Regions from separate parts of the Pseudoalteromonas sp. APC 3250 genome, predicted to be linked through region 1. Evidence: predicted binding sites of a transcription regulator. Region 1 holds the regulator's gene; each other region holds the start of a gene.
The links. Region 1 encodes sigma-54, which starts transcription at its own class of promoters, with help from an activator protein. Its sites were predicted from a motif close to GTTGGCACGNNNNTNGNNT; they were not measured.
Positions count from the first base shown of each region.

Region 1 (10,564 bases):
CAACTTCATTATCGCTTAATGACGATATTGTCATTTCGCCTTTGCCCCATTTACCTTCCCAAGATTGGTAGGCTCCTGCGCCAGAGCTCGGTTCTCCAATATTAAACTTAATATTAGGGTCTATTTGTTGCCACGGCGACCATTTATACCACTGGGTAAAGTCCTCAACTAATGACTTTATTACGGGAGCGCGTGCGTTAATCTTTATACTTTTTTGCACATGATAATTTTGTGGTAACAATAATCCAACGACAACAAAAACCAGGAGTAAAATGATTGAAAACTGCATTATTTTTTTAAGTAGTTTAATAGGTATTCCTCATCTATTTTAATTTACAGCGTCTATCAATTATTAATTATTTAATAGTTTAACGAAGTCGCGGTTGCTTTTGATCTATTTTATCTACCTTGTATTATTCCAAAAGCAGACATTAGCCGTAATAAGTTTAGATGATTTATTAGTTTTAGTAATGCCATAAAGGTAAACAATTTTTAATCAGCGCTTTCATTTTGTGCTATATCAACGGGGATGTCGATAGGGTATAATTCGCGCCTTTTGTTATTGAACGGCCAATTTTATGAGCACATTAAAAGCTGAACGCGCCTTATTCTCATACCCCAAGTATTGGGCTGAGTGTTATGGCACAGCTCCATTTTTACCAACAACACGCGAAGAAATGGACGCGCTTGGCTGGGATAGCTGCGATATTATTATTATTAGCGGTGATGCTTATGTAGACCATCCTAGTTTTGGGATGGCCGTAATTGGCCGAGTGCTAGAAGCGCAAGGTTTTAGAGTGGGTATTATTGCTCAACCAGATTGGAACTCTAAAGATGCGTTTATGGCATTGGGTAAGCCTAACTTATTTTTTGGTATTACAGCCGGTAATATGGACTCGATGATCAATCGTTACACCGCTGAAAAACGAATGCGCCATGATGACGCATACACACCAGGAAATGTCGGCGGTAAACGCCCAGATCGCGCAGTGATCATTTATTCACAACGCTGTCGTGAAGCCTACAAAGATGTGCCATTAGTGTTAGGGGGCATTGAAGCCAGTCTGCGCCGTATTGCTCATTATGATTACTGGCAAGAAAAAGTACGTCGTAGCGTATTATTTGACGCTAAAGGCGATATTTTAATTTATGGTAATGCCGAACGCCCGTTAGTTGAAGTAGCGCATCGTATCGCTGCCGGTGAAACCATCGATACCATACAGGATGTTAGAGGCACGGCAGTTATTCGTAAAGAGCCTTTACCTGGTTGGCGTGGCAGTGACTCAACAGCCATTGATAAAATTGGTAAAATAGACCCTATTCCTAATCCTTATGGCGCGGATGATGTGGGCTGTGCTAAATCAGAATTTAAGCAAGCCGGCATCGATTTACAAGCAGAAGCTGCAAAACCAATTACCATCCAGCCTGCTCGTCCTAAGCCGTGGGAAAAAACTTACGTTAAACTGCCGGCATTTGAGCAGGTTAGCGTTAATAAGCCTTTGTATGCCCATGCATCACGTATTTTACATCAAGAAACCAACCCAGGTTGTGCAAGGGCGTTATTTCAGCGTCATGGCGATCGTTCTATTTGGGTGAATCCGCCGGCTTATCCGCTTGAAACTCAGGAAATGGATGACGTGTTTGGTTTACCTTACCAGCGTATACCACATCCAAGTTATGGCGATGATAAAATCCCTGCTTACGATATGATTAAAACGTCGGTAAATATTATGCGCGGCTGTTTTGGCGGCTGTTCGTTTTGTTCTATTACCGAGCATGAGGGGCGCATAATACAAAGCCGTTCTCAAGAATCGATTATCGAAGAAATTGAACAAATTAGAGATAAAGTGCCGGGCTTTACGGGGGTTATTTCTGATTTAGGTGGGCCAACTGCAAATATGTACAAACTGCGTTGTACCAGCAAAAAAGCAGAGAGTACGTGCCGTCGCTTGTCGTGTGTGTATCCTGATATTTGTAAGCATATGGATACCGATCACACACCCACTATCGACTTATATAAAAAGGCGCGTGAGGTTAAAGGGATCAAAAAGATCTTAATTGCTTCGGGCGTGCGTTATGACCTTGCAGTACGTGATCCTCGTTACGTTAAAGAGCTAGTAACCCATCATGTTGGTGGATATTTAAAAATAGCACCCGAGCACACAGAAGACGGCCCATTATCAAAAATGATGAAGCCGGGTATGGGCGCCTATGATGAATTTAAAGCGTTATTTGATAAGTACTCAAAAGAAGCGGGTAAAAAGCAGTATTTAATTCCATACTTTATTTCTGCTCACCCGGGGACTAAAGATGAAGACATGGTAAACATGGCTTTGTGGCTGAAATCGAATGATTTTAAGCTTGATCAGGTACAAAACTTTTATCCATCACCGATGGCCAACGCTACCACCATTTACCACACAGAAATGAACTCGCTTCGTAATATTAAAAATAATACTGAGCAAGTTGCTGTGCCTAAGGGAGCGCGCCAACGTCGTTTGCATAAAGCAATTTTACGCTATCACGATCCTGCCGGTTGGCCAATGATCCGCGAAGCCCTGCGTAACATGGGCAAAGCCAAGCTTATTGGTAAAGGTCCAAATTGTTTAGTGCCAGAAGAAGGCCGAGATGAAAGGCAAACCAAACGCGGTAAAGGCAATAAGGGCGGTCGTCCTGCGCTGACTCGTCATACTGGCTTTAGCCAGTTTAAAAAAGCCAACACTAAGCCTAAGGTAGGTGGTAATCGCCAGCGCGCTAAGTAGCCTTAACTTATGTAAAGTAACTATCGGCTTAAACAAAAACACCGAGTATTGATGCGGTGTTTTTGTTTATAAAAAGATTAAATCAATAACCAAGTCGCAGTACCTAAGAAGGCAAATATACCAACAATATCAGTTACCGTGGTTAGTACCACACTGCCTGCAAGTGCTGGATCTATTTTCATTTTTTTAAGCAATAGTGGGATACTAGCACCCGCAATACCTGCTGCAACTAAATTCATAAACATAGCAAACGCTAAAACACCACCGAGTTTGAAATCCCATTGCCAAAGCGCAACAACACCGGCAATTAGGATAGACCAAACCATACCATTAATCGCACCGATAGCGAGTTCTTTTAATAATAAAAAACGTTGGTTAGTTTGGTTGATATGACCCACCGCGATACCGCGAATAACCAAAGTTAAGGTTTGGCTGCCTGCAACCCCACCCATTGACGGGACAATGCCATTGAGCACAGCAAGAATTGGTAATATAGCTAAGGTGTTTTCAAAAAAGCTCGCCACAATTGCAGCCAGCAATGCAGTTAGTAAGTTTACACCCAGCCAAATTGAGCGCTTTTTAGAGCTTTTCAACACAGGTGCAAAGGTATCTTCTTCATCATCTAAACCCGCTAAACCCAGTAAACTGTGCTCAGCGTCTTCACGAATAACATCAACGATATCATCAATGGTGATCCGCCCAAGCAAGTGTGCGTTGTCATCAACAACCGGTGCCGATATCCAGTTATGACGCTCAAACAATTGTGCAACTTCGCTCTCATCCATTGAAATAGGAATAGACTCACAGTCTTCATCCATTAACTCATGAACAATTTTTTCAGGGGGATTAGTTAATAAAGTACTCAGCGATAGGGCGCCTAAAAAGCAGTTATTTTCATCAACCACATATAAGTCATCTGTACCCTCAGGTAATTCGCCGCGTAAGCGAATATAACGCAGTACCACATCTAGAGTCACATCGGGGCGAATAGTAACGGTATCGATATTCATCAATGCGCCAGCAGAGCGCTCTTGATACGATAAAGCCTGCGTTGCACGTTCTCTATCTTGAATATCCATAGCGCTAACAACATCTTTATAAACGGTGTCAGGTAGGCTACGTAGTACTTCCCCTAAGTCATCATGGCCCATGTCTTCGGTTGCGGCAGCAATGTGCTCGGGTGCCATTTGCGCAATAATGCCCAAACGTACATCTTCAGACAGCTCTTCAAGCACATCACCTTGTACATCAGGATCAACAAGCTGCCAGAGCATACGGCGAATTTTATGCGGGGATGATTCTAAAAGAAGTGCGGTATCACAAGGCGCCGTTTTTGCCAGCATGCGTCTAACTTGAACAAATTGACCACTATTTAGTGACTTAGTCACCTGTTTTAGTTGTTGTAGTGGAATATCTTGTTCTAAAGCTTCAGGCATTGGCGTCCTTAATTAAATTGTATTACATGCTGGAAGGGTATAAATGCTATTCAATTTTAGTTTATCTTACTTTATGTGAGCAAACTAACTCAACCACTATTAACCTAAGCTTAGGATGATGAGTTAATAATGAACTTTTTTATTCTTGCTCATTAAATCGTTGGTCGATGAGTTCACCTATTGCGCTAAGTGCAGGCTCAGCGTCGGGGCCTTCGCATACCACCTTAACTTCTTTGCCTTGGCTGCTTTCGAGTAACATAAGTGCCAGCACGCTATCGCCAGCGGCTTGTTTGTCATCTTGAAATAAAGTGATTGTGGCATCAAATTGCACAGAAAGCTGAGCTAATACTGTCGCCGCTCTAGCGTGTAATCCTAATTTGTTTTTTATTAAAAATGTATTTTCTAACCGCATGACATGTTCTCGCAAGCTTTGATTTTATTCTTGTTCTCGGTGGCGAATTTTTACATTAGGATGACTCATTGCAAAGCTTTCACCAATGGTTTGCGCTAAATAAACAGAGCGGTGTTGCCCACCGGTACAGCCAATTGCAATGGTTAAGTAGCTGCGGTTATTTCGTTCTAAATGCGGCAGCCATGTTTGCACAAATGTTTGAATTTGCCATGTAAATTTTTGCACTATGCTGTGACTTGCTAGGTAGTCTTTTACTGGTTGATCCAGCCCCGTAAGTGGCTTAAGTTCAGGCTCCCAATGCGGGTTTGGTAAAAAACGGGCATCGAATACGTAATCTGCTTCTTTAGGGATGCCGTGTTTAAAACCAAATGACTCAAAGGTAATGATCAGTTGTTTATCTTTTTTTCCGAGTATTTTTTCACGAATAGATTCAGCAAGCTGATGCACACTTAAATCTGTGGTATCAATCATATAATCAGCACGATTAATCAATACATCAAGCAGTTGTTTTTCTTTTTTTATGGCTAAATCAAGCGGCAAAGAATCAATAGATAAAGGGTGGAGACGTCGCGTTTCTGAAAAACGTTTTATTAATGTTTGATCGTCACTGTCTAAATAAAATACCGTTGGTTTAGTAAAACCAGGTAAATATTCGAGTATTTCATTAAATTGCTGTTGCTCTTTAGGTAGATTACGCACATCAACACTCACAGCAATTTTATTATAACTGTCGGAAACGCTGCGCACTAATGATGGTAATAAATTAAGAGGAATATTGTCTACACAATAATAACCTAAGTCTTCCACAACGCGTAACGCCACAGATTTACCTGACCCTGAGCGACCGCTTATAATTATTAATTCCATTTATCACCTTTCTTTATTACTACGATTGACTGACGATAACCTGATACAGTTCGCTATCCGATTTGGCGGCGCGTAACTGTTTACAAAATTCTTTATCATTGAGCTTATCAGCAATCGTGGCTAGCATCTTCAAATGCTGCTGATTATCGCCATCGGGAACAATTAACGCGACAAAAATGTCAACCGGTCGGTTATCAATCGCATCAAAATTAATAGCTGTTTCGCTCACTAAAATCAAAGCAAGGGGCTCTTGAGCTCCACTCATGCGACCATGTGGAATAGCAATGCCTCGGCCAATGCCTGTACTTCCAAGCTTTTCTCTTGCAGTTAATGCATTAAGAATATCTTGTTGTGTTAAATAGGGCAGCTTATTGTGAGCCAATTCACTGATAAATTCTAAAATTCTTTTTTTACTATTAAAAAGGACCGCAGCTTTACTGCAGTCCTGACAGATAAGTGAGCTTAGTTTCATAGTGTTAGTGTCGAGCAAGTTTCTCTTTGTGTTTAATTACTTGACGATCTAGCTTGTCAATGAGCGAGTCTATAGCGGCATACATATCTTGATGCTCAGTAGAGGCAAAAATCTCAGCGCCACTAACATGAACGGTTGCTTCAGCTTTTTGGTTTAGTTTTTCTACATCGAGAATAACGTGCACATTCGTTATGTGATCAGTGTGCCTCTGTAACTTCGAAAATTTACTATTTACGTAGTCTCTAAGCGAGTCGGTAATATCTACATGGCGACCAGTTAAATTCAGTTGCATAAACATTTTCCTCTTTGTTGTACGCCTTAAATCAAACTTTTACGTTGATTAGACGGGGGAATAGCTAGAGATTCGCGATATTTTGCAATGGTTCTCCTCGCTACTTTAATTCCTTGCTCTGCCAATATATCTGCAATTTTACTATCACTCAATGGTTTAGCTGAGTTTTCTGCAGCGATTAATTTTTTAATTAATGCACGTATTGCTGTTGATGAACATTCGCCACCATTTTCAGTACTTACATGGCTTGAAAAGAAATATTTAAGCTCAAAAATGCCACGTGGTGTATGCATGTATTTTTGCGTAGTAACACGCGATATAGTCGACTCATGCATTTCCACCATTTCAGCCACATCGTTAAGCACCATAGGCTTCATAGCCTCAGGACCGTGTTCAAAAAAGGCCTGTTGCTGCTGCACAATACAGTTGGTTACTTTAAGTAGCGTGTCATTTCTACTTTCTAAGCTTTTTATAAACCATTTAGCCTCTTGTAAGTGCGAGCGAATAAACTGGCTATCACCACTTGATTTAACCGTACGCGACATAGCTGCATATTGGCTATTTACTCTGATCTTAGGCATGCTATCTGGGTTTAATTCAACTACCCAACGACCTTTAACTTTTTTAACCGACACATCAGGAATAACGTATTCAGACTCTTCTCTGACAATAGTGTCTGCCGGTTTTGGGCTGAGCGTATGAATCAACGTCATGATTTCTTTAAGCTCATCTTCTTTAAGCTTTGTTTTTTTCATTAACGTGCGATAGTCACGTGCAGCAAGTAAATCAATATGATCGGTTAAGATCATTTTTGTTTCGTTTAAAAAAGGTGTGTCTTTATCAAATTGATTTAGCTGAATACACAAGCACTCTTGTAAACTACGCGCGGCTATTCCCACTGGATCAAATAGTTGAATACGCTTTAGTACCGCTTCTATTTCGTCAAGTTCAACTTCATCTTCGCCGTCGTTTTCTTGGTTAAAGCTTTCTAATATTTCTTCACAGCTAAGGGTTAGAATCCCTGAGTCGTCTACAGCTTCTACAATTGCAATAGCTATCGCTTCATCGGTAGGACTAAACGGCGTCAGTTGAAGTTGCCACATTAAATACTCATGCAGCGTTTCAGTCGAAGAGCCTTGATAAATAGATTCATCTTCTGGCATTGGGCCCGATGAAGAGGCAGGCGCAGCGCTCATATATTCATCCCAAGTAACATCCATAGCCATATCATCGCTAATAGTGTCTTTGGTCATTGCTTCGCCGCTATCTTGCTCATACTCGCTAGGTTTATCGTCAGCTGAGGCACTTAGCGTTAAGTCATCGTTATCGGCTTTTTGTTCGTTTTTACCTGCAGTGTCTTCGCTGTAATCGTGTTCTTCAACTTCAAGCAAGGGGTTGCTATCGAGCGCTTCTTGAATTTCTTGCTGGAGATCCAATGTACTGAGTTGCAATAAGCGAATTGCTTGTTGCAACTGTGGAGTCATTGTAAGTTGCTGGCCCATGCGCAGCTGTAATGATTGCCTCATGTATCTCTAACAATCCTTTTAAATTATTATAATTAATATTAGCAGATGCTTAGTGTAATAACACACATATTAGAGCTTGAACTGCTCGCCTAAATAAACATCGCGTACTGTTTTATCGTTTAATACATATTCTGGAGTGCCTGATGCAATTAACTCTCCATGAGAAACTATGTAGGCTTTTTCACAAACATCAAGAGTTTCGCGTACGTTGTGATCTGTGATAAGTACGCCAATTCCTCGGTTTTTAAGATGCTCTATAATCTTTTTAATATCTAATACTGAGATAGGATCAACCCCCGCAAAGGGTTCGTCTAAAAGGATAAATTTAGGGTTTGCTGCTAACGCGCGAGCAATTTCAACGCGGCGACGTTCACCACCTGATAAAGCCATACCTTGACTATCGCGGATATGCTGAATGCTAAATTCATCAAGTAAATTATTTAAGGTATCTTCGCGTTGTTGTTTATTTAATTCTTTACGTGTTTCTAAGATAGCCATTAAGTTTTGATAAACAGTCAGCTTTCTAAAAATAGACGACTCTTGCGGTAAATAACCAATCCCTAAACGCGCTCGGCTGTGCATCGGTAATAAAGTAATATCTTTATCATCAATTGATATTTTGCCTTTATCGCTAGGCACAAGGCCTACAATCATATAAAAAGTGGTGGTTTTACCTGCACCATTAGGGCCAAGTAACCCCACAATACTGCCAGCTTCAACCTCTAGGCCAACGTTTTTTACAACTTCACGACCTTTGTAGCTTTTAGCTAATAGCTCTGCTTTTAATGTGCTCATGGTTGACCTTTATCATCTTCTTTTTTATTTTCAACAGGGACTAAAATAGTGTGTACACGGTCTGTTGAGTTTTCGTCTTTTTCTGCGCTAATTAACTGCTGCTCGATATCGTAAGTGATACTTTTAGCTGTTATTTTTTGACCTGCTTGAGCAATGCTTGCATCGCCGATTAAGGTTAAAAAACGCAGCGACACATCGTAACGCACTTCATTAGCACTGGCGCTCATTATGGTGCCATCAGCTTGTGTTTCTTCAAAATATGCAGGGCTGCCTGTGGCAATTAATAACTGTTTGTTATCGCCTAGCTCATCGCGTTTATGCACTTCTAAACGGTCAGCTGTGATACGGCGATTACCATGAATAATTTCAACATTTTTCTCAAAAATGCCTACGTTTTCTTTTAATTGACCTTCTTGCTTATCTGCACTAATTGAAATTTGATTAGCAGCGGGGGCTTCAGCAGGTTCAGCGCCATTACTGTTAAAAGCAATTAATAGTGAGGGAACAATTAAAATTTTAAATAGGTTATTGGTCATAATATAGGGTTCGCGTATGGTTAATAAGTTTAATCACCTCGGTTTTTAAATCGGCCTCAAGGCCTTTACCTGTGATTTTTAAATTAGGTCCTGTAATAACGACAGGCTGCTGTGATTGCATGGTTAATAGTTTTATATCAACATTGATGGTCTGGGCGTTGATCGTATCGATCATGGCGTTATCTACTAAGTTTTGAGCGGTTACATTACCCTCTAACACCAGTTGACGGTCGTCGTAGAGGGTGGCTTCATCGGCGTTAATACGCCATGTTTGCTGCTCGTTGTATAAAGTGAATATAGGCTTTTCAAAAAAGGTAAAACCGAGTTGTTGATACAACTCCATTTTTACCGCAGTTACCTTATGGCTCACTTTACCTTGTTCATTATAAGCCGTTTGTTTTAGCTCAATAGCGGTATAATCAGGCTTAGCAATAACTTGTGTTTCTTCGCTTGCAGTAATATCAACCTTAGTAAAATAAGGATACCAGAGCCAAACCATACAGCTTATGAATAAAACGCTCAGTATAATGCGCGCTACATTCATGAACTCGTTCCTTGGCTAGTTAGTGGCTTGTTATTTTCGAGCATAAGTAAGTCTGTCAGCTCTCTTACCGCACCAAAACCGCCGGGCAGTTGGGTTACATAATGTGATAAACGTTTAATAAGTGGATGAGCATCGTTTACGGCAACCGCAAAACCGACTTGCTCCATTACTGGCATGTCTGGGCCATCATCACCTATATAAGCAATTTGCTCATCGCTAAGCGCTAATTTTTGTTTTAATTCTTGATAGGCTATGAGTTTGTCTTCTTGGCCTTGATATATATGTTGTACGGTTAAACTGCTCATACGTTGCTGCACTATATGAGAATGGCGCCCGGTGATCACGGCGACTTCAAAACCGCTGTTAATCAGGGCTTTGATACCAAATCCGTCTTTGGTGTTAAATGCTTTGAGTTCTTCACCTTGGTTTCCAAGGTAAATACGGCCATCAGAAAATACACCATCAATATCACAAATTAATAGCTTTACTTTTTTTGCGCGCGCCTTTGCATCATCACTTAGCGGTTGATAGAGATCTTCAAATTGCATTTATAGCACTCCGGCTTTAAGTAAGTCTTGCATATTTAGTGCGCCAATCGGTTGATTATGCTCATTAATTACAATTAAACCATTAATACGTTTTTGTTCCATAATATTTAACGCTTCAGCCGCGAGCATCTCTTGGGTGGCTGTAGTACACGACTTGGTCATCACAACATTAATTTCAGTGCTATGAATGTCAATACGTTGCTCTAAAATACGGCGTAAATCGCCATCGGTAAACAGGCCTGATAATTGCTGGTCACTATCAACAATAGCGGTCATGCCGAGTCCTTTGGCCGACATTTCAATTAAGGCATCTTTAATCGTTTGCGTCTCGTTAATGATAGGCGTATCAGCACCACTGTGCATAACATCTTTAA
Region 1 covers NZ_JASDCM010000005.1:83,817-94,380, reverse strand. The annotation lists gene QL986_RS07300 (SRPBCC family protein) at 1-289, opposite strand, end outside; gene QL986_RS07295 (YgiQ family radical SAM protein) at 579-2,762, shown strand; gene mgtE (magnesium transporter) at 2,840-4,198, opposite strand; gene QL986_RS07285 (HPr family phosphocarrier protein) at 4,338-4,610, opposite strand; gene rapZ (RNase adapter RapZ) at 4,635-5,477, opposite strand; gene ptsN (PTS IIA-like nitrogen regulatory protein PtsN) at 5,497-5,949, opposite strand; gene hpf (ribosome hibernation promoting factor) at 5,954-6,241, opposite strand; gene QL986_RS07265 (RNA polymerase factor sigma-54) at 6,268-7,767, opposite strand; gene lptB (LPS export ABC transporter ATP-binding protein) at 7,837-8,562, opposite strand; gene lptA (lipopolysaccharide transport periplasmic protein LptA) at 8,559-9,098, opposite strand; gene lptC (LPS export ABC transporter periplasmic protein LptC) at 9,088-9,642, opposite strand; gene kdsC (3-deoxy-manno-octulosonate-8-phosphatase KdsC) at 9,639-10,190, opposite strand; gene QL986_RS07240 (KpsF/GutQ family sugar-phosphate isomerase) at 10,191-10,564, opposite strand, start outside.

Region 2 (10,564 bases), on a different contig from region 1:
CCGGTAAAAACTCACTTACCAATAAACCCTGTGTTAATACTTGCTCTGTAAGTAACTTATGGCGTTTAGGGTAATAAACATCAACACCAGTCCCCAGTACGGCAATGGTTTTACCATTTCCTGCCAGCGCTCCTTTATGGGCAGCACCATCAATGCCACGCGCCATACCAGAGGTTACTGTTATGCCAGCAAGCGTTAGCTGATGTGCAAATTCTGCAGCAATTTCAAGTCCTGTAGTGGTTGCATTTCGACTGCCAACAATCGCAATTTGTGGAGAAGACAGTAAGCTGATATCGCCTTTACAAAAAAGTAATAATGGTGCACTGGCTATTTGTTTTAGGTGTTCTGGGTAGGTGGTATCAAAAATACTAATAACAGTAATATGTTGCTGGCTAATAAGCTGTTCATAATGCGCAACTTGCTGCCAATTTGTATTAAGTAAATTGCTTGCTTGACTCGCTGTTAAGCCCAACATAACCAGCTGGGAATGCGATAAGGAAAACAGCGACTCTAAACTGTGCTGCTTAGAGAGGGCTAATAGCGTTTTTATTCCAAGCCCTTTGCATAAGTAAAAGGCAAGCCAATGGCTTAGCTTGCCAAACGATTGCTCCATGTTCCCTCCTAGAACACCGACTCGCTACTTAATGAATTACTGCCAAATCTCCAATGCGAATTGGGTGCTGATTTTTAGTGATCAGCGCATAACTAACTTTGTCATACACTTTAAAGATAATCATTTCACCAACTTTCTCTGCTGGCATTTTCCAAGTAACGCTATCTTCATCGGTTTCTGAGCCAAATAATTCGCTAGTAGCCGATACCAATTTTTCTAAACGACTTGAATCTTCGGTATAACGCGGGCCTCTGGCACTATCAATCACCTTAGGTGACTGACGTTCAATATCCAGTACATGACCTACTTTAACTTGTTGCTCTGAACCTAAGTTTAGCACCACTACATCCATCGTGCTAAATTCTCTCACCTCGCGCGGAGAGGCAATCACTTGACCCTGCATTGGCTGTTCAGGACGATGCATCTCAAAATATACTGGCAGCATCTGCCCTTCCATTGCAGGTAATAAAAAGTCACCCTGTTTGATCTCACGTTTTACTGATTCAACTCTTACTGAGGCAGGTTCGCCATTGGCCGCATCACCTGTTCTAAATGCACGAGCCATACCCACATAAGATGCTCTACTCGCTAACTCTTCACCGGTATTAGGGTCAGTATAAGGCGCACCTTTATGATAAATAGCATATGCCTGATGACGTTTTAAGTTACCTTTTACATATAAAATATGGTCAATAGTTTGGGTTTTGGTATTTTCGTTGGCGCCCAAAATATAGGGCTTTTCTTTTATCGAATCGCTGTTAATAGCTTGCTCAAACGACAAATACGGTTTAATCAACGCAAGAGGTAAAGTTGTTATCGCATCTTTCCCTTTTGGCGTAATACGTCCCATAGGTGATAGCTTTCGATACGCTTTATTAATCACTAAACGCGGATTACCGTCTGTATCGTAAATTAATGCTAACGCATCTCCCGGATAAATAAGGTGAGGGTTGTCTATTTGTGGATTCATTTGCCATAGTTCAGGCCATAACCAAGGTTCGTTTAGATATATAGCTGAGATATCCCAAAGCGTGTCACCTTTTTTCACAACATACTGTTTAGGCGCATCTTTTTTTATAGTTAGTACATCTGCCAGCACAGGAAAAGTTGCACCTAATGCAAGTATAATTGCAATTAATGGAGATTTCATTGAGCTTCCTCATAGTGTTTTTTCATTATTATTAACCAAAACCTGTTAAAGGGGAACGTGAATGGCTAAAATAAGAACATACAATACCCTAAATTTAAGCATAAGTGTAAAAGGTAACTATGGCTAGGTTAGAAGTTTTAAGATTTCCAGATGAACGTTTACGTACAATCGCAAAAGAAGTAACTGTTGTTGACGATCAAGTGCGTGAAATTGTCAAAGATATGCTAGAAACTATGTACGATGAAAATGGTATTGGGCTTGCTGCTACACAGGTTGATATTCACCAGCGTATTGTGGTGATCGACGTATCAGAAGAGCGCAATGAACCACTCGTGCTTATCAATCCGCAAATTATCAAAAAAGATGGCTCAACCGTGAGCGAAGAAGGCTGTTTATCAGTTCCTCATTCGTATGCAAAAGTTGACCGTGCAGAAACCGTTACCGTAGCTGCACTGAACGAAGAAGGTAAAGAATTTATTCTTGATGCTGACGAATTATTAGCGATTTGTATTCAGCATGAACTTGATCACCTTCAAGGTAAATTATTTATTGATTATTTATCTCCATTAAAGCGCCAACGCATTCGTAAAAAGCTTGAAAAAGAAGCGAAGTTTGCAGCGCAGTAATAAGCACCTTAGTAAATAATTAGGAAACTCAGTGACACAACCATTACGCATTATATTTGCCGGTACGCCGGACTTTGCTGCACGCCATCTGCAAGCACTTATAAATAGTGAACACCAAATAGTGGGCGTTTACAGTCAACCAGATCGTCCAGCGGGTCGCGGAAAAAAACTAAAAGCCAGTGAAGTAAAAGCGCTTGCATTAGAACATGACCTACCCGTTTTTCAACCGCAATCACTCAAAACAGACGACGCACTTGAAGAGCTAAGCAGCCTCAATGCCGATATCATGATTGTCGTTGCCTACGGTTTAATTTTACCTAAAGCCATTTTAGATGCCCCACGTTTAGGGTGTTTAAATGTACATGGTTCTATTTTACCGCGCTGGCGTGGCGCCGCACCTATTCAACGCGCTATTTGGGCAGGGGATCAGCAAACCGGTGTAACCATAATGCAAATGGATGAAGGGCTAGATACCGGCGATATGCTGCATATTAGCCGCTGCCCTATTGATAGTACTGAAACCAGTGCAAGCTTATACACTAAGCTTGCTGAACTGGGACCTGATGCATTAATCGACACCATAAATCGTTTAGCCAACGGGGACATAACGCCTGAGCCACAAAACGATGCTGATGCCAATTACGCTAAAAAGCTCTCAAAAGACGAAGCCAACATTGATTGGTCTATGGATGCCGAGCAAATCGAGCGTAACATTCGTGCATTTAACCCATGGCCAGTATGCTTTACCCAAATGCGTGGTAATACGGTAAAAATATACCAAGCAAATGTAGTTGAACAATCAGGCGCAGCTGGCACTGTATTAGCAAGTGATAAAAACGGTATCGTTGTGGCTTGTGGTAAACACGCTTTATCTATTGGCGAATTACAACCACAAGGCAAAAAGCCAATGGCAATTAATGATTTTTTAAACGGTCGTAGCGACTGGGTCACACCCGGCACCGTATTAGGCGAAAATAATGAGTAATGTAAGCAATGTCAGAGCGCTAGCCGCTGAAACTTTATATAACGTGGTTGATAAAGGCGCATCGCTTAATCAAGAACTCCCTTTCGCTAGCCAAGGCCTATCTCCTAAAGATAAAGCCTTACTGCAGCAAATTTGCTATGGAGTATTACGTTACTTACCTAGCCTAGAAAATTATTGTCAGCATTTAGTAGAACAACCGCTTAAAGGCAAACGCCGTATTTTCCAGTTTTTGTTGTATGTAGGCATTTACCAACTACAACACATGCGTGTACCGCCGCATGCAGCAATTAGCGAAACCGTTAATGCGTTACAACAATTACGCGCTCTTGGCTTAAAAGGGCTTATTAACGCCATTTTACGAAGCTTTCAGCGCCAACAAGCTGAGCTTGAAGAAAAAGCCAAACAAATTCCGGTGTGTTTATACAACCATCCAAACTGGTTTATAAAGCAAGTAAAAGAAGCCTACCCAGATAGCTGGGAAGACATTCTAGAAGCTAATCAGCAACAAGCGCCAATGTGGCTTCGAGTGAATCAATCGCAGTTTAGCACCCAAGAATATAGCGAAATGCTAACCGCTAACGATATTGAACATACTCTAAATCCTGATTTTATTGATGGCATTAAACTAAGCAAACCACGCGATGTGTTTTCACTTCCTGAGTTTGATACCGGTGCCTGTTCAGTACAAGATGCGGCAGCGCAGCTTGCTGCACGCTATCTAGACCCACAAAATGGTGATTCAATACTCGATGCCTGCGCAGCGCCTGGTGGTAAAACCTGTCATATTTTAGAGCTTGCCGACGCAGATGTGCTTGCGCTTGATAGCGATGCCACACGCCTAGAACGTGTTAAACAAAACCTAGAACGCATAGGTTTGGGCGCCGACTTACAATGTGGTGATGCATCGCAACCTCACACTTGGTGGGATGAAGAACAGTTTGATCGTATTTTGTTAGATGTACCCTGCTCTGCAACTGGCGTAATTCGTCGTCACCCAGATATTAAATGGTTACGTCGCGCATCCGACATTAACGATTTATCGACCCTCCAAGGCGATATACTCGACAGCATTTGGCCATTGTTAAAGCCAGGCGGTACATTGGTGTATGCAACCTGTTCGGTGCTTCCACAAGAAAACCAACAACAAGTTGCTAAGTTTTTAGCTAATAATGGAGACGCAGAGCATATTCCTTTGCACAGCGAAGACACTAAAACCACACCAGGCTTGCAGTTATTACCAGGCGAAAGTGACGGTTTTTACTACGCTAAATTAGTTAAAAAAGCCTAGGCAACACATTTAGCTACTTCAATTTAGAGGTAGCTAATACTTTGATGTAATTAGTATTAATAATACGGGTACATAATGAAAATAATCATACTCGGTGCTGGGCAAGTTGGCGGCACACTCGCAGAAAACCTAGTGGGTGAACAAAACGAAATAACCGTAGTTGATATCGACGGTAACCGCTTGCGCGAACTGCAAGATAAATACGATTTACAAGGTGTTGCAGGCCACGGCGCCCACCCTGACGTGTTAAGTCGCGCAGGGGCTGAAGATGCCGATATGATTATTGCGGTGACCAGCTCAGATGAAGTTAACATGGTGGCATGCCAAGTTGCCTACAGTATTTTTAATACACCGACCAAAATAGCCCGTATTCGCTCTGAGCAGTATTTAAAATACCGCGAAAAACTCTTTCATAATGATGACTTACCTGTCGATCATTACATAGCCCCAGAAGCACTCGTTACTAAGTATATTCGCCGCCTAATAGACTACCCTGGCGCATTACAAGTACTGCAATTTGCCGATGGCATGCTCTCTTTAGTGGCTGTAAAAGCCTACTATGGCGGCTTATTGGTAGGCTATGCCCTATCTACACTTAAGCAGCATATTCCTAATGTTGAAACTCGGGTAGCCGCTATTTACCGCCAAGGTAAAGCGATAAAACCCTTAGGCACCACCGTAATAGAAGCCGACGATGAAGTATTTTTTATTGCCGCAACCAAACACATTCGTGCGGTAATGAACGAGCTACAAAAGCTGGAACGCTCGTATAAAAAAATCATGATTGCCGGTGGCGGTAATATTGGTGCAGGTCTAGCCCGTTCACTGGAAAGAAACCACAGCGTTAAGTTACTAGAGCGAAGTAAAGAGCGTGCCGAACAGCTTTCTGAAATGCTCGACAACACCGTGGTATTTTGTGGTGATGCATCCGATCAGGAGCTGCTCTCTGAAGAACACATTGAACAGGTTGATGTGTTCATTGCCGTTACCAACGACGATGAAGTAAATATAATGTCGGCTATGCTCGCAAAACGCATGGGGGCACAAAAAACCATGGTACTTATTCAACGAGGCGCTTACGTTGATTTAGTACAGGGCGGCGAAATTGATATTGCGATTTCACCACAACAAGCGACTATTTCTGCATTGCTGACTCACGTGCGCCGTGGTGATATTGTAAACGTGTACTCGTTGCGTAAAGGGGCTGCAGAAGCCATAGAAGCGGTTGCCCATGGTGATGAAAATACCTCTAAAGTGGTAGGTCGCGCAATTGCCGATATTAAATTGCCAGCAGGTACCACAATAGGTGCAATTGTGCGAAATGACGATGTACTGATTGCCCATGACGATACAATTATTTTGTCAGGCGATCATGTAATCATGTTCTTAATTGATAAAAAGCACATTAACGTGGTTGAAAAGTTATTCCAAGTTAGCGCTATTTTTCTATAATTAAACTGCTTGAGTTAAGTAATCAACAAACACAAAAAAGCCGCTGACTATTAAGCGGCTTTAGTGGAGTATGATGGGTTAATACTTATTGTACTCTTGCAAACTCTTCTTTAGAAAGTTCACCATTTCCGTCGGTATCTAAATCATCAAAAATGTTCATTAGTTGTTTATTAGCGGCGGCTTCCTGCTGGCTAATTACACCATCGCCATTACTATCAAAAGAGGCAAAATCTACCGCTGCATAAGCTGCTGATGATGACGCTAATACTAAAATCGCAAGTGTTGTGTTTAATGCTTTCATAATAATTCTCCTATAAGAGGGAAATCCTTTTCTGAGATCCCTGTGCAATGAAAAAAGTCAAAAATTAAAAGTTTGCAAACTCAGCTTTAGAAAGCTCACCATTACCGTCGGTATCAAGCTCAGTAAATGCGGCTGTTAAATCAGCGTTTACAGCGGCTTCACTTTGACTAATAGCGCCGTTACCATCAGTATCAAGCGCGTCAAAGTCGCTTGCTGCAAAAGCAGCTGATGAAGAAGCTAGCGCGATAAGTGCAAATGTTTTATGTAATGTTTTCATAATTTAATCCTTCAAAATGTAATGCAATGGTTTATCAAAAAATTGTGTCTAGCTATCACGATCCTTGTTATTCTCTTTCATAGGCTTCCTTGCCTATTTAGGTTGTCTTTGGCAACTCAGAATATACTTAGCCTTGCCTTATGCTTTCGAAAATTCTTCTTTTGATAGCTCACCGTTTTGGTCAGTATCAAGCTCTGAGAACATGCTCATTAATTTTGCATCAACCGATGCTTCGCTTTGGCTAATAGCACCGTTGCCGTCGGTATCTAGTGTGTCGAAGTCGCTCGCTGCAAAGGCAGCTGATGAAGAAGCAAGAGCGATAAGTGCAAATGTTTTGTGTAATGTTTTCATAATGAGTATTCCTTAAAATCGTTTAAATAATGAGGGAGCTTTTAACTCCCAAAACTTTAATAGCTTAGGGTTATGCTTTAGAGAACTCTTGTTTTGATAACTCACCGTTTTGGTCAGTATCAAGCTCTGAAAACATGCTCATTAATTTTGCATCAACCGATGCTTCGCTTTGACTGATTGCGCCGTTGCCGTCAACGTCTAGCGTGTCAAAGTCGCTTGCTGCAAAAGCGGCTGATGATGAAGCTAATGCGATAAGTGCTAAAGTTTTATTAATGCTTTTCATAATCAATCTTCCTTCAAAGTTTATGTTTTATGCGATTAAGTGTTTTACTTTAAATCACGTTTCGTTCTATACAGCCTGACTATTACAACTTCGATGCCAAAAATATAAAAACCATAATTTTCAATAAATTAACCAGCAACTAGCTGAAATGGCGCTATTTAACTCGTTATTTTGTTGCTTTTTAGCAACAGTAGATAAGGCAATAAAATTAAAACAATAAAAATCAAAGAGTTGAGTTTAGGTAAAACCCCACACAGTCGGTGAGCAACCGCTAAAAAAGAGGATTAAATAAACAAAAAGGAAGGTGAGTTGAGTTTAATTTTGTTATAAACAAAAAAATTAGAATAAAAGACATATTTAACTAATTGTTTTTAATGAATTTGTAAAATAAATTTGAAATGGCTTTTAAAAATAACAACAACACATGGCTATTTGTTGCAAAAGAGCGAAAATGTTAGAGCTTGTTGATATTTTAGAATTGTAAAATGTTCAGCGTCGAAAGATAACAGGTCTTATACAATTTCAACTTCAAGTGCATTAGGGTCAATGAAGTGATCCCCCATCAGGGCTTTCATTTGCTCTTCACTGGCAAATAATCGAATTCCGCAATATATGCCCTTAGCATGTTTTTTCACACTGCATATTTGCCCTTCGTGCTTTGTATCTTCATCAAACACTACGATGCAACGCATATCTTTAATGTCGTCGATTTCTTGGGTTGTTTTAATATCAAACATAACACCCGTTAACGAAATATCTTTTATAACGCCTTCAAAAGAAGGGCGATCATCCGATAATTTTAACTTGGCTGGAAACAGCGTCGGTATACGCGCTTGCGAGCGCAGTTCAAATAGCTGTACTTGTGAAGGATAGTCGATAAACAATAACTTAGCTGGGTGAGATGCTACAGACATAAGCTGCTGACGAAACGCTAAAACATGCCCACCACTGCCCTCTATAAGCGCTCTTACCACCACCATCACACCATCGCGTAAATAATCACTTGCCATGGGGAGCCGTTTTGCATTGGGGTAATTTAAAATAATAAACTTATTTTCTAATAAGCCTATAAACTCTGTTTTTACGCGTCGGCTACTCGTGGGGGTGAGGATTTCTAAATCAACTATGCCACCCGTGACGATTTGGTTTAACTTTTCCAAATTGGTTTTTCGCATATTTCCTTCCTGATATTTATAACGTTATCCACGCCAAAATGTTGGGGTAAATAGCACAAGTAAGGTAAATATCTCTAAACGACCAAATACCATTGCCACGGTTAATATCCATTTTGCAGTATCGGTAATAGCGCCATAATGAGAAGCAACATCACCTAAACCAGGCCCAAGGTTATTTAAACACGCTGCCGTTGCTGAGAATGCCGTTATATTGTCTAACCCGGTGCCCATTAACGCTAACATAATAATAATAAAGACTAGTGCATAAGCCGAGAAAAAACCCCATACCGCTTCAACTACTTTATCTGGTAGCGCCTTTCGTCCTAACTTTATAGAGTATATAGCTCGAGGATGCACTAAGCGGTTTAGCTCTCGCACTCCTTGTAGATAAAGTAAAAACACGCGCACTACTTTCATACCGCCACCAGTTGAACCAGCACAGCCACCAATAAAACTAGAGAATATTAATAAAATAGGTAAAAACAAAGGCCAAGCAGAAAAGTTATCTGTGGCAAATCCTGCGGTGCTGCTTATAGATACAGCTTGAAACAATGCCTGATCGAGGGTTTCATCGCCATTGGCATAAACATCGTGAGATGAAAGTACCGTGAAACAAATCACCACCAGCGCGAGCTGAATACATAGAAACACTTTGAATTCAGGGTCACGAATGTAGACACTAATATTACGACTCGCTACAGCAGCATAATGCAGAGAAAAGTTAATGGCTGCGATAATTAAAAAGAACACACAAATAAAGTTAATTACTGGGCTATCAAAATGCCCCATTGAAGCGTCATAAGTAGAAAAACCACCAATAGCCACCGTAGAAAAAGCATGGCAAATTGCATCAAACCAATTCATGCCAGCGCTCCAATACGCCAAAGTACATGCAAGGGTAATAGACACATAAATATACCAAAGGTGTTTAGCGGTGTCGGCTATACGCGGGGTCATTTTGGAATCTTTTACGGGGCCTGGAATCTCAGCCCGATACAACTGCATACCACCTACGCCAAGCATTGGCAGGATTGCTACCGCTAATACAATGATCCCCATACCACCAAACCACTGTAATTGTTGGCGATAAAACAATACCGATTTAGGCAGATACTCTATACCGGTCAGTACGGTAGCTCCTGTAGTGGTTAAGCCAGAAAAGGCTTCAAACACGGCATCGGCCAAAGAGAGATTGGGTTCTTGTAAAAATACCAGCGGTAAGGAGGCAAACGCGCCTAGTACCAGCCAAAACAAAACCACGATTAAAAAGCCTTCGCGGGCTTTTAAATCGCCATGCTCATGCCTATTTGGGTAATAAGCCATTAAGCCAATAACAACACTGAATATAAAGGCTAAAACAAACGGCACCCCTCCACCATCTTTATAAATTAAAGACACTAGCGCTGGTGGCACCATAGTAATACTGAATAGCGCAACCAATTGGCCAAGAATTTTTATGATGGTACGAAATTGCATTGAGCGTATCGCTTTTTTATTAGTAAATTAAAATAACTACTGTATGACTCGAAATTTAATGTTTAATCATTAAATGGAATGAATGTAAGACTATTACTCTTTGATTGTTAACTCAACTGCGCCGTGGCTTAAATCAAAAATATCTTTGATGGCTTGCTGCGCTTGGCGACTATCAATGGTAATAGTCCACTCAATATTTGCAGTAAACTGCTTTTCAATATTAAGTACCTGAAAGTTGGTTTTTAAGTATTGCTCTATCGCCCCTTGCATACTGTATTCACTAAAGCCCACCAGCTCAGCACTCGGCACTTTCACCACGGTTTGTAGTTTTGCTAAGGCATTATTGAGTGAACCACCATAAGCACGCACCAGCCCACCCGTACCGAGCTTTATACCTCCAAAGTAACGTGTTACCACAGCGGTCACTTCACCTAAGCCTGAGCCCACTAGCACATTGAGCATGGGTTTACCGGCGGTGCCATTGGGCTCTCCGTCATCAGAAAAGCCATAAACATGGCTGCCCCCTGGGTTACCTGCAACATGTGCCCAGCAATTGTGGCGTGCATCACTATATTTTTCTTCAATAT
Region 2 covers NZ_JASDCM010000028.1:7,800-18,363, reverse strand. The annotation lists gene dprA (DNA-processing protein DprA) at 1-613, opposite strand, end outside; gene QL986_RS18180 (LysM domain-containing protein) at 642-1,763, opposite strand; gene def (peptide deformylase) at 1,883-2,389, shown strand; gene fmt (methionyl-tRNA formyltransferase) at 2,421-3,374, shown strand; gene rsmB (16S rRNA (cytosine(967)-C(5))-methyltransferase RsmB) at 3,367-4,662, shown strand; gene trkA (Trk system potassium transporter TrkA) at 4,738-6,114, shown strand; gene QL986_RS18155 (EF-hand domain-containing protein) at 6,200-6,415, opposite strand; gene QL986_RS18150 (EF-hand domain-containing protein) at 6,480-6,692, opposite strand; gene QL986_RS18145 (EF-hand domain-containing protein) at 6,831-7,043, opposite strand; gene QL986_RS18140 (EF-hand domain-containing protein) at 7,114-7,326, opposite strand; gene QL986_RS18135 (flagellar brake protein) at 7,839-8,501, opposite strand; gene QL986_RS18130 (TrkH family potassium uptake protein) at 8,526-9,977, opposite strand; gene QL986_RS18125 (YigZ family protein) at 10,071-10,564, opposite strand, start outside.
Region 2: the regulator sigma-54 is predicted to act here: its motif matches at 7,409-7,427, upstream of QL986_RS18140 (EF-hand domain-containing protein).

Region 3 (10,564 bases), on a different contig from region 1:
ACTGAATATACATTTGTTCTCTGAGCTCAGGACGCTCAGCCAACGCTTTACCAAAAACGTGCTCAGCTTTGCCTAAGGTATAAATATCAGCGTGATCAAAAAAGTTAATCCCGCTTTCAAATGCTGCGTCTATGCATGAATGAGCTTGCTTTAAGTGCCCACTGTTGATGGCGTCTTTATTCCAAGCACCTCCTAAACCCATACAACCAAATACAAGCTTACTAACCTTGGGTAAATATTTTGCCAGCGGAGTGTGTAACATTTGACAGCCCTTTTAAAAAATGAAGAGTGATTACTTTAAACAAAAAACCCTATACAAGAAACCGCTTAATCTAAAACATTAAATTTTAGGCAAAAAAAAGCGCAGTAAACTGCGCTAATGGTTGGATTAAATATTACTAGCCAACAAGTGCTAATAAAATACCTGCAGCAACAGCACTTCCCAGTACGCCAGCTACATTAGGCCCCATGGCATGCATCAGTAAAAAGTTGTGCGGGTTATTTTCAAGACCGACTTTATTAACTACACGAGCCGCCATAGGAACAGCCGATACACCCGCTGCACCAATTAATGGATTAATTGGGGTTTTTGAAATTTTATTTAAGCCTTTTGCCATAAATACACCTGAGGCCGTACCAATAGCAAACGCCATTGCGCCCAGCACTAAAATACCAATGGTTTCCACTGTTAAGAACTGCTCGGCAGCAAGCTTAGAGCCTACCGCTAGTCCTAGAAATATGGTGGTTATATTAATAATTTCGTTTTGAGCACTGTTACTTAGCCTATCGACCACACCCGACTCACGCATTAAGTTACCTAAACAAAACATACCAACCAGTGGAATGGCGGCTGGTAAAAAGAGCGCAGTTAAAGTGAGTACCATCAGCGGAAAAATAATTTTTTCCTTTTTTGATACTTTACGCAGTTCTGGCATTTGAATTTTACGTTCTTCAGGCGTTGTAAACGCACGCATGATAGGCGGCTGAATAATAGGAACCAACGCCATGTACGAGTACGCAGCCACTGCTATAGCACCTAATAAATCAGGTGCCAGCTTTGACGCTAAAAAGATAGCGGTTGGCCCATCAGCGCCACCAATAATGGCAATTGCTGACGCATCTTGTAAACTAAACTCAAACCCTGGAATAAAGTTAAGTAAAATAGCCCCAAATAAGGTAGCAAAAATACCAAACTGCGCCGCAGCACCTAATAACAACATACGCGGATTTGCAATTAAGGCACTAAAGTCAGTGAGCGCGCCCACTCCCATAAATATTAATAACGGAAAAATTCCGGTATCAATACCTACATAGTAAACATAATAAAGTAAGCCACCAGGGTCAGATAAGCCCGCCACAGGAATATTAGTTAAAATAGCCCCAAAACCAATGGGCAGTAATAGTAGCGGCTCAAAGTTTTTAACTATAGCTAAAAATAATAACAAACAACCAACGGCAATCATGATCAGCCCAGGAAATGTAAAGTTAGCAATGCCTGTGGCATGCCAGAGGTTTAAAATACCATCCATCCTCTAATTACTCCTTAAGCTAATGCAATCATTGCATCGCCGGTTGACACTGAATCACCTTCAGAGACAAGCACGTCTGCAATTGTACCGGTATGCATGGCGCGTACTTCGGTTTCCATTTTCATGGCTTCCATAATAATCACCACATCACCTTCATTTACTACCTGACCTGGCTTTACTTTAATTTTAAAGATATTACCGGCAAGTGGCGCATTAAGAGTTTCACCTGAAGCAACTGATGCCGACTGTGGAATATGCTCAGAGTCTTTTAGCGTCACCTCTTTAAGCTCACCGCCTTGAGCAACCACGACATCGTATACTTTGCCATCTACTTTAACGCTGTATTGCTCAGCCTTAACGCCTTTATTGTTTGCCGCTGATTTTTCAGGTGCTTTATTGGAGCTATCATCAGCGCTAGGAACAGGTTCAAATGCGTCAGGGTTATTGCGGTTTTTAATAAACTTCAAACCAATTTGTGGGAATAAGGCATACGTGAGCACATCATCAATTTGCTCATCAGCAAGCGTTAAGCCTTGCTCTTGCGCAAGTTTACTTAATTCAGCCTCAAGCGTTTCAAGTTCAGGTTTGATCACATCTGCAGGGCGACAGGTAATTGCTTCGCTGCCATCAAGTACACGCTCTTGAAGCTCTTTATTCATTGGTGCAGGTGTTGAACCATACTCACCTTTTAATACGCCAGCAGTTTCTTTGGTAATGGTTTTATAACGCTCACCAGTGAGTACATTTAATACCGCTTGAGTACCAACAATTTGTGAGGTAGGTGTAACGAGTGGAATAAAGCCTAAATCTTCACGTACTCGTGGAATTTCAAGTAATACTTCGTTTAGTTTATCAGCAGCGCCTTGCTCTTTAAGCTGATTTTCCATGTTAGTTAACATACCACCTGGCACTTGGGCTAATAAAATTCGGCCATCAACACCTTTTAAACTGCCTTCAAACGCAGCGTACTTTTTACGTACGTCTCTAAAGTAAGCTGCAATTTCTTCAAGGTGGTTTAAATCAAGCCCAGTATCACGCTCAGTACCTTCCACGATTGCAGCAATTGTTTCAGTTGCTGAATGACCATAAGTCATACTCATAGACGATACAGCCGTATCGAGCATATCAATACCGGCATCAATCGCTTTTTGATACGTTGCGGTACTTAAACCCGTTGTTGCATGACATTGCATGGCAATAGGAATTGAAACCGTTTCTTTTAAGCCTTTAATCAGTTTTTCTGCATCGTAAGGCTTAAGCAATCCCGCCATATCTTTAATACAAATTGAATGGCAACCTAATTCTTCAAGCTGCTTAGCAAGTGTTAGCCACATATCCAATGTGTGTACTGGGCTTACCGTGTAAGAAATCGTACCTTGGGCATGCGCACCTACTTTAACCGCCGCTTTTATGGCAGTTTCTAAGTTACGTACATCATTCATGGCATCAAAAATACGAAATACGTCTACGCCATTTTTGTGTGCGCGCTCAACAAACTTTTCAACAACGTCATCAGCATAATGGCGATACCCCAATAAGTTTTGACCGCGAAGTAACATTTGCTGGGGTGTATTTGGCATCGCCTTTTTAAGCGCACGAATACGTTCCCAAGGATCTTCGCCTAAATAACGAATACATGAGTCAAAGGTAGCCCCACCCCAAGACTCTATAGACCAATAACCTGCGTCATCAATTTTTTTTGCAATAGGTAACATGTCGTCTAATCGCATGCGGGTAGCTAAAAGCGACTGATGTGCGTCTCGAAGTACGAGCTCTGTTATTTTTAATTTAGCCATTGGTATGCTCCTCTAATTATTATTTGTTTTGTACTGAGCAATGGCAGCACTAATTGCAGCGATGTGCTCATTTGGCACACCTTGAGATTTAAAAGATGGTGTTCTCTGTGATACTTCAAGTTCTGGCTGAGAAAATTTGCTAGCCAGCTTAGACATAACTGTCACTGCACCAATCAATAAAGAAAGAAATACAAACACCCCCACCATACCGGTTAGCATTAAATTGCCTGCAGTTGTGAGCAAAGCCCCTATATCCATAATTCTCCCCTGTTCAAAACTGAATACATAAAAAGTCAGTTTATTTAAATAAATATTCACCAATAGTAACAAAAACTATTCTTTTGTCTACACATTGTAAATTGGTAAAACCAATTAATCTAAAAGTAACATATCACCAATAAGGTTAACACCACCTAAAATAGCTTATTTAACCTATATATATAGATGGTAAAAATGTTCGTTATAAACAAAGAATATATAAAAACCCTAATATTCTGTAAAAACACATAAAAATATACCTAATGAGCTAATCCACTAAAAACTGCCAAAGCAAATGTTAATTGGTCTTACCAAAATAACGACTGTAAAAACTATTTATTATCTCATCAGACACCACTGTGAATAAGTTACAGATAAAACCGTAAAAATTACCAACCTAATATAAAACCAAACTGAAAAAGATAAGTTAAACCGTTGATTTAAAACAAAATAAAATACTGGCATATTACTCGCTTATATAAAAACAACACTTTAACACTTAGATAAATCAAGGAGATGACAATGTTACGCTGGACAATTACATTTTTGGTGATCGCACTAATCGCAGCCGTTTTAGGATTTGGTGGTATTGCAGGAGCCGCAGCAGGAATTGCTAAGATCATATTTTTTATCTTTTTAGTTTTACTGGTTATTTCACTTGTCTCTGGCGCTTTACGTGGTAAAAGCCCCAGGTAGATAAGAAACAACGAACTTTTTTAAATTTATATACAAGGAATTACATTATGAAATCATCAACACTTAAAGCAGCAGCTATTGGCCTATTCGCAAGTGCATTTATTATGGGTTGTGAAGACAATCATGCAGAAGAAGCCGGTGAACGCATCGACGAAGCCGTGACAGATGTTCAAAATAAAGTAGAAGATGCCTGTGAAGAAGTAAAAGAAGGTGTCAACGCTGAAGAAACAAATTGCTAATTCAGCCCCTTTTTAAAGAGCGACCATTTGGTCGCTTTTTTTGTGTTTAATACTAGTCGCCAAGTTGCTACCCATTAATTATAAACTCTGAACTATTAATTCTTTTTAAGCTGCGCATTTACCACATAGCTTGCTAAAATGATAAAAAATAGCTTTTAAGTATAGATGCATGGTATTTACGACAACCTATAAACTCGATAAACCTTACTTTTATGAATGCTTCGACCAATCGCTGCCTTATAGTAAACGCGCGCAACCTAAATATTTTTTATTAGCACTGCTTGTTGTATTGGGATTATTTGGTATTTATGGTTTAGGAGATCATTACCTAGGTACATTTTTGCTGATGCTAGCCCTACTCGAATGCATCGCCTTTTACTATCGCCGCCCATGGTGGGTTACCAGGCAAATGCTAAGCAGAGCGTCTGGTTCTGAAGTCACTCTCACCTTCGACGAAGACGGAATAAAATCAACCAATCATTACAAAAATTACCAGTTAGCTTGGCACGACATTAACGAAATTATTACTACAGATTGTGGACTATTGTTAAAAAGTAAAAGCGGTATGCAATACATTTCTAAGGCAATACTCGACGAAGAAACGATTGATTTTATAAACAAAAAAGCCACTCAATGAGTGGCTTTTACAAATGTCATAGTTATATTAACTAGCACATTTTATACTATGTTGATTAAGCATTGCCCGGATTAGGGTTAGACTTTTCAGCTTGTATGCGCATGTAAATTTCTTCACGATGAACTGATACGTCTTTAGGTGCGTTAACACCGATACGAACTTGATTTCCTTTAACACCTAGAACAGTAACGGTTACTTCGTCACCAATCATAAGGGTCTCGCCTACTCTACGAGTTAGTATTAGCATTCTCTTGCTCCCATGTTCCAATAAAATTATAAGATTCCGCACAAACATTTTAATTAAAATTAGACTAAAAAGTAAGTAAAAACTCTCAATCTATTCATTTTCTGTTAAAAATGTCTTATGTAATGCACGAACAGCCAGCTCTAGGTATTTTTCATCTATTAAAACTGAAATTTTGATCTCTGAGGTGGCAACAAACATCACATCAATGTTTTCTTGTGCTAGCGAATCAAAAAATAAACTCGCTACCCCGGAATGAGATTTCATCCCCATACCCACCGCTGACACTTTCGCCACATTGGTCAATCCGTCAATTGCATGTGCGTCAAATTGCTGTTGCTCAGCCGTTAACAAATCAAGTGCGTTTAAGTAATCATTTAAATGCACAGTAAAAGCATAGTCGACTTTTTCAACTTTATGATTAATTTGATTAATCATATCTATTTCGATGCCATTATCAGCAAAAAGTTTCAAAACTTTTGCAAGATGTTTGGTGCCTTGCGGCATTCCATGCACCTTAATTAAGCACTCATCTCGATTAAATGCAATACCCGATACGACATTGCTTGTCACGTCGCTCTCCTCAAAACTAATTAACGTGCCTTCATCGGGTTTAAAGCTAGATAACACCCGCAGAGGAACATTGTGTTTACCAGCAGATTCTACAGAGCGAATATGTAATACTTTAGCGCCTAAACTTGCCAGCTCAAGCATTTCAGCAAAGGTAACATGACTTAAACGTCGTGCGTTAGGTTCCACACGCGGGTCTGTAGTATATACGCCATCAACATCGGTATAGATCTGACACTCATCGGCTTTTATTGCACCAGCAATTTCAACCGCTGAGGTATCGGTGCCACCACGGCCAAGCGTGGTCACGTTGCCCTCAATATCGCGCCCCTGAAAGCCGGCAATAATAGCAATACGGTTATGTTCAAGTTCATGTTTTAAACGCGTTGCCGCAACTTCTTCTACACGGGCTTTACCGAACATGTTATCGGTTAATATATTCACTTGATCGGCTAGTAAGCTTACCGCTGAATGGCCGCGTTTAATAATGGCTATCGCTAATAAAGCGATAGAGACTTGTTCACCGGTACTCAGTAATACATCGAGTTCACGACTACTCGGGCGAGAGTCGATTTGTTTGGCAAGATTAATTAAGCGATTGGTTTCTCCCGACATTGCCGAAAGCACCACCACCACTTGGTGGCCTTGTTGCTTGGTTTTAACAACAAGGTCGGCGACCGCTTCAATACGCTCTATTGAGCCTACCGAAGTGCCGCCAAATTTTTGAACTATAAGTGCCACTTAAGCTTAAGTACGCTCAGTTAACCAAGCTGTTACGCTATCAAGTGCTGCAGTTAAATTTTGTGGCTCAGAACCACCCGCTTGCGCCATATCTGGACGACCGCCGCCTTTACCACCGACTTGGCCTGCCATGTGATTAACTAACTCACCCGCTTTTACTTTGCCAGTTAAGTCTTTAGTTACACCCGCAATTAGGCTTACTTTGTCGCCGCTGGCAACACCTAAGGCAATAACACCTGAGCCAATTTTATTTTTAAGGTCATCAACCATACCGCGAAGCGCTTTTGATTCTGTGCCCTCAACGTTGGCCACTAACAATTTAACCCCGTTAATTTCAACCACTGAATCAAGTAACGATGCACCTGCCGCACTGGCTAGTTTATCGTTAAGCTGGGCAACTTGTTTTTCAAGCCCTTTCGACTTTTCAAGCAAGGCAGTTACTTTTTCAAGCACTGACGCATTGTCACCTTTTACAAGCGCTGCAACATCAGCTAATTGTTGCTCTTGCTCGCTTACAAAAGCAATTGCCTCTGCACCTGTTACCGCTTCAATTCGACGAACACCAGCAGCAATACCGCTTTCAGATACAATTTTGAATAAACCAATGTCACCCGCACGCTCTACGTGTGTACCACCACAAAGCTCGATTGAGTAATCACCAATAGTCACAACGCGTACTTCGTCATCGTACTTTTCGCCAAACAGTGCCATTGCACCTTTTGCTTTAGCATCATCAATTGCCATTAGCTCAGTGTTAAGAGCAAAGTTACGACGAATTTCGTCATTCACTACGCGCTCAATTTCGCGCAGTTCTTGTTTGGTCACCGCTTCAAAATGTGAGAAGTCAAAACGCAGACGATCTGGCTGCACAAGTGAGCCTTTTTGCGATACGTGCTCACCTAAAAGCTGACGCAGTGCTTCATGCAAAATATGCGTAGCGGTGTGATTTTTCTTAATGCTGTCACGGCGCGCATCGTCAATAGTTGCATCCACTTTATCGTTAACGCCAATACGCCCTTGAACTGTTCCATGGTGAGCAAAAGCATTACCCAGTTTAGTGGTATTAGTCACCACAAACTCACCGCCGGCTACTGTGATTGTTCCGCTATCACCAATTTGGCCGCCTGATTCAGCGTAAAACGGAGTACGGTCTAAAACAATAATACCTTGTTGACCATCTTCAAGTAATGATACAGCTTCGCCACCAGCAAAAATTTCTACCACTGTGCCACTGTAATGAGTGCTATCGTAGCCTTTAAAGTCAGTGTGCTTGTCTGATTTTAATTGGTCATTGTAATCAGCCCCAAACTTACCCGCTTGTTGCGCAGTTTTACGTTGTACTGCCATGCATGCTTCAAAACCTTGATGGTCAATCGTCATCTGGCGCTCACGCGCAACATCGGCTGTTAAATCAGCAGGGAAACCATAGGTATCGTAAAGCTTAAATACTAAGTCACCCGGGATCACATCCCCGGTTAAATCACTTAAGCTTTCTTCTAAAATAGCTAAACCACGCTCAAGCGTTTTACCAAACTGCTCTTCTTCAATACGTAGTACTTTTTCAATAATTTCTTGTTGCTTAGCAAGCTCTGGGTACGCTTGACCCATTTGCTCAATAAGTGCAGCAACCAATTTATAGAAAAACGCGCCTTTAGCACCTAACTTATTACCGTGACGTACTGCACGACGAATAATACGACGCAATACATAACCACGGCCTTCATTTGATGGCATAACCCCATCTGAAATTAAAAATGCACACGAACGAATATGATCGGCTACCACGCGAAGTGATTTATCATCCATATCTTGTGCATTGGTAACGCTTGCAGCGGCCGCAATTAAGCCTTGGAATAAGTCGATTTCGTAGTTTGAATGCACACCTTGTAAAATAGCTGAAATACGCTCAAGGCCCATACCTGTATCAACAGATTGCTTAGGAAGTGGCTCCATAGTCCCGTCGCTTTGACGGTTGTATTGCATAAATACTAAGTTCCAAATTTCAATGAAACGGTCACCATCTTCTTCAGGTGTGCCCGGAGGACCGCCCCAAATATGCTCGCCATGATCATAAAATATTTCAGAACATGGACCACAAGGACCCGTATCACCCATAGACCAAAAGTTATCGCTCGTTGCAATACGAATAATACGATCTTCAGGTAAGCCTATATCGTTAGCCCAGTAGCCAAAGGCTTCTTCGTCATCATGGTAAATGGTTACTAACAGCTTTTCTTTTGGTAGTTTTACAACCTCAGTTAAAAACTCCCACGCAAATTTAATTGCATCTTGCTTAAAGTAATCACCAAAGCTGAAATTACCTAGCATTTCAAAAAAGGTATGGTGACGTGCTGTGTAACCTACGTTTTCTAAATCGTTATGTTTACCACCAGCACGCACACAACGCTGCGAACTGGTTGCGCGTGTGTAAGGGCGGCTTTCAGCGCCTAAAAATACATCTTTAAATTGCACCATACCGGCATTATTAAATAACAACGTGGCATCGTTACCCGGTATAAGCGAACTAGAAGGAACAACTTGGTGTTGCTTGCTGGCAAAAAAGTCTAAAAACTGTTGCCTAATTTGTGCGGTAGTCATGTGCTGCATGTGAAAGTCTCACCTGTATTTACTGTGCTTGCATTGCAAAATTTATTTGATCATAGCTAAATCCTCGATACATTAAGTAGCGCACGCGCTTAGCTTTTTCTTTGTACTCGAGGTTTGCCGGTGTCGTTGAATATTTTTTGTTGTACGCTTCCTGCGCGAGCTCAAACCAATCTATTTCCAGCTCTTCAATCACTGTTTCAAGCAGTGCTCTATCAATCCCTTTGCTCATGGCCTCACTTTGAATTCGCTTTAAGCCATGGCATTTAAATATGTGCTTTCTTACAAACCCTTCACAGTAACGCTGCTCGTTAATAAAATTGTGCTTTTCGCACCAATCAAGCAGGTTTTCTATGAACTCGTCGGTTGCTTCTCTTTGCTGTAACTTTTGGGTTAACTCTCGGCGCGAATACTCTTGCCTTCCTAGTAACCAAAGCACATAGTTTTTTAACTTTTGTTTTAACGTATCATCCATTAAGCGTCAAAGCGCCCGCTTTGCTCGCTACTTAAAGGCTTAATGTTACTGTCATCACTTGGTGGCACAACGGGCATAAAAATAGCCTGATAAGAAACAAAGAAACTAATGTAGCAAATTGGCATTAAAATCAACAGCGGTAGTAGCGATAAGAACATCGACACCACAATTAATAATGCGCAAATAATACCATAAACACTCAGTGGTAAAATATTATAATAAAACACCATAAACGAACTTTTTAAGGCATTTAAAATACGTTGTTCTTTATTAAAGTAAACCAGCGGTACCGCATAGGCAAACGAAGTAAAGTATATCGACAGCGCAATTAAAAACAGTGCCACATTGGCAAACGAAATACTCTCAAGCATTTGGCTAATTGCTGTATTAGGATCTAAGTCAGGCTGCGTCATAACCGCCATCGCATCGGCAAATAAACCATTGGCGAGCAGCGCAATTAAAATACCGGCACCCATTTGATAAAGCGCTAAGCGGAATAAGCCTAACCGATTTCCTTTTGCTGAAAAGGGCTTCAAAATGTCGGCTAACATAATTTTTCCGCCTTGCTGCTTGGTAAGCACGGCTTGATAAAAACCAGCGGTTAAAAATGGTGTAGCCAATGCTGCGACTATTTGTAATAACGGCAAAAATAAAGACAACAAGCCAACAATGCCAATAAACAAGTGCATAAAGATAAAGGTTAATGGCTGAGTTTTAAAAATTAGCCAACCCGCTTTAAACCATTTTAATGCCGCATCCGCTTTAAAAATTCGTA
Region 3 covers NZ_JASDCM010000009.1:32,402-42,965, forward strand. The annotation lists gene QL986_RS11035 (aldo/keto reductase) at 1-262, opposite strand, end outside; gene QL986_RS11040 (sodium ion-translocating decarboxylase subunit beta) at 399-1,529, opposite strand; gene oadA (sodium-extruding oxaloacetate decarboxylase subunit alpha) at 1,544-3,325, opposite strand; gene QL986_RS11050 (OadG family transporter subunit) at 3,338-3,583, opposite strand; gene QL986_RS11055 (DUF1328 family protein) at 4,106-4,279, shown strand; gene QL986_RS11060 (hypothetical protein) at 4,327-4,518, shown strand; gene QL986_RS11065 (YcxB family protein) at 4,688-5,155, shown strand; gene csrA (carbon storage regulator CsrA) at 5,211-5,402, opposite strand; gene QL986_RS11075 (aspartate kinase) at 5,493-6,710, opposite strand; gene alaS (alanine--tRNA ligase) at 6,717-9,317, opposite strand; gene QL986_RS11085 (regulatory protein RecX) at 9,337-9,789, opposite strand; gene QL986_RS11090 (BPSS1780 family membrane protein) at 9,789-10,564, opposite strand, start outside.
Region 3: the regulator sigma-54 is predicted to act here: its motif matches at 4,041-4,059, upstream of QL986_RS11055 (DUF1328 family protein).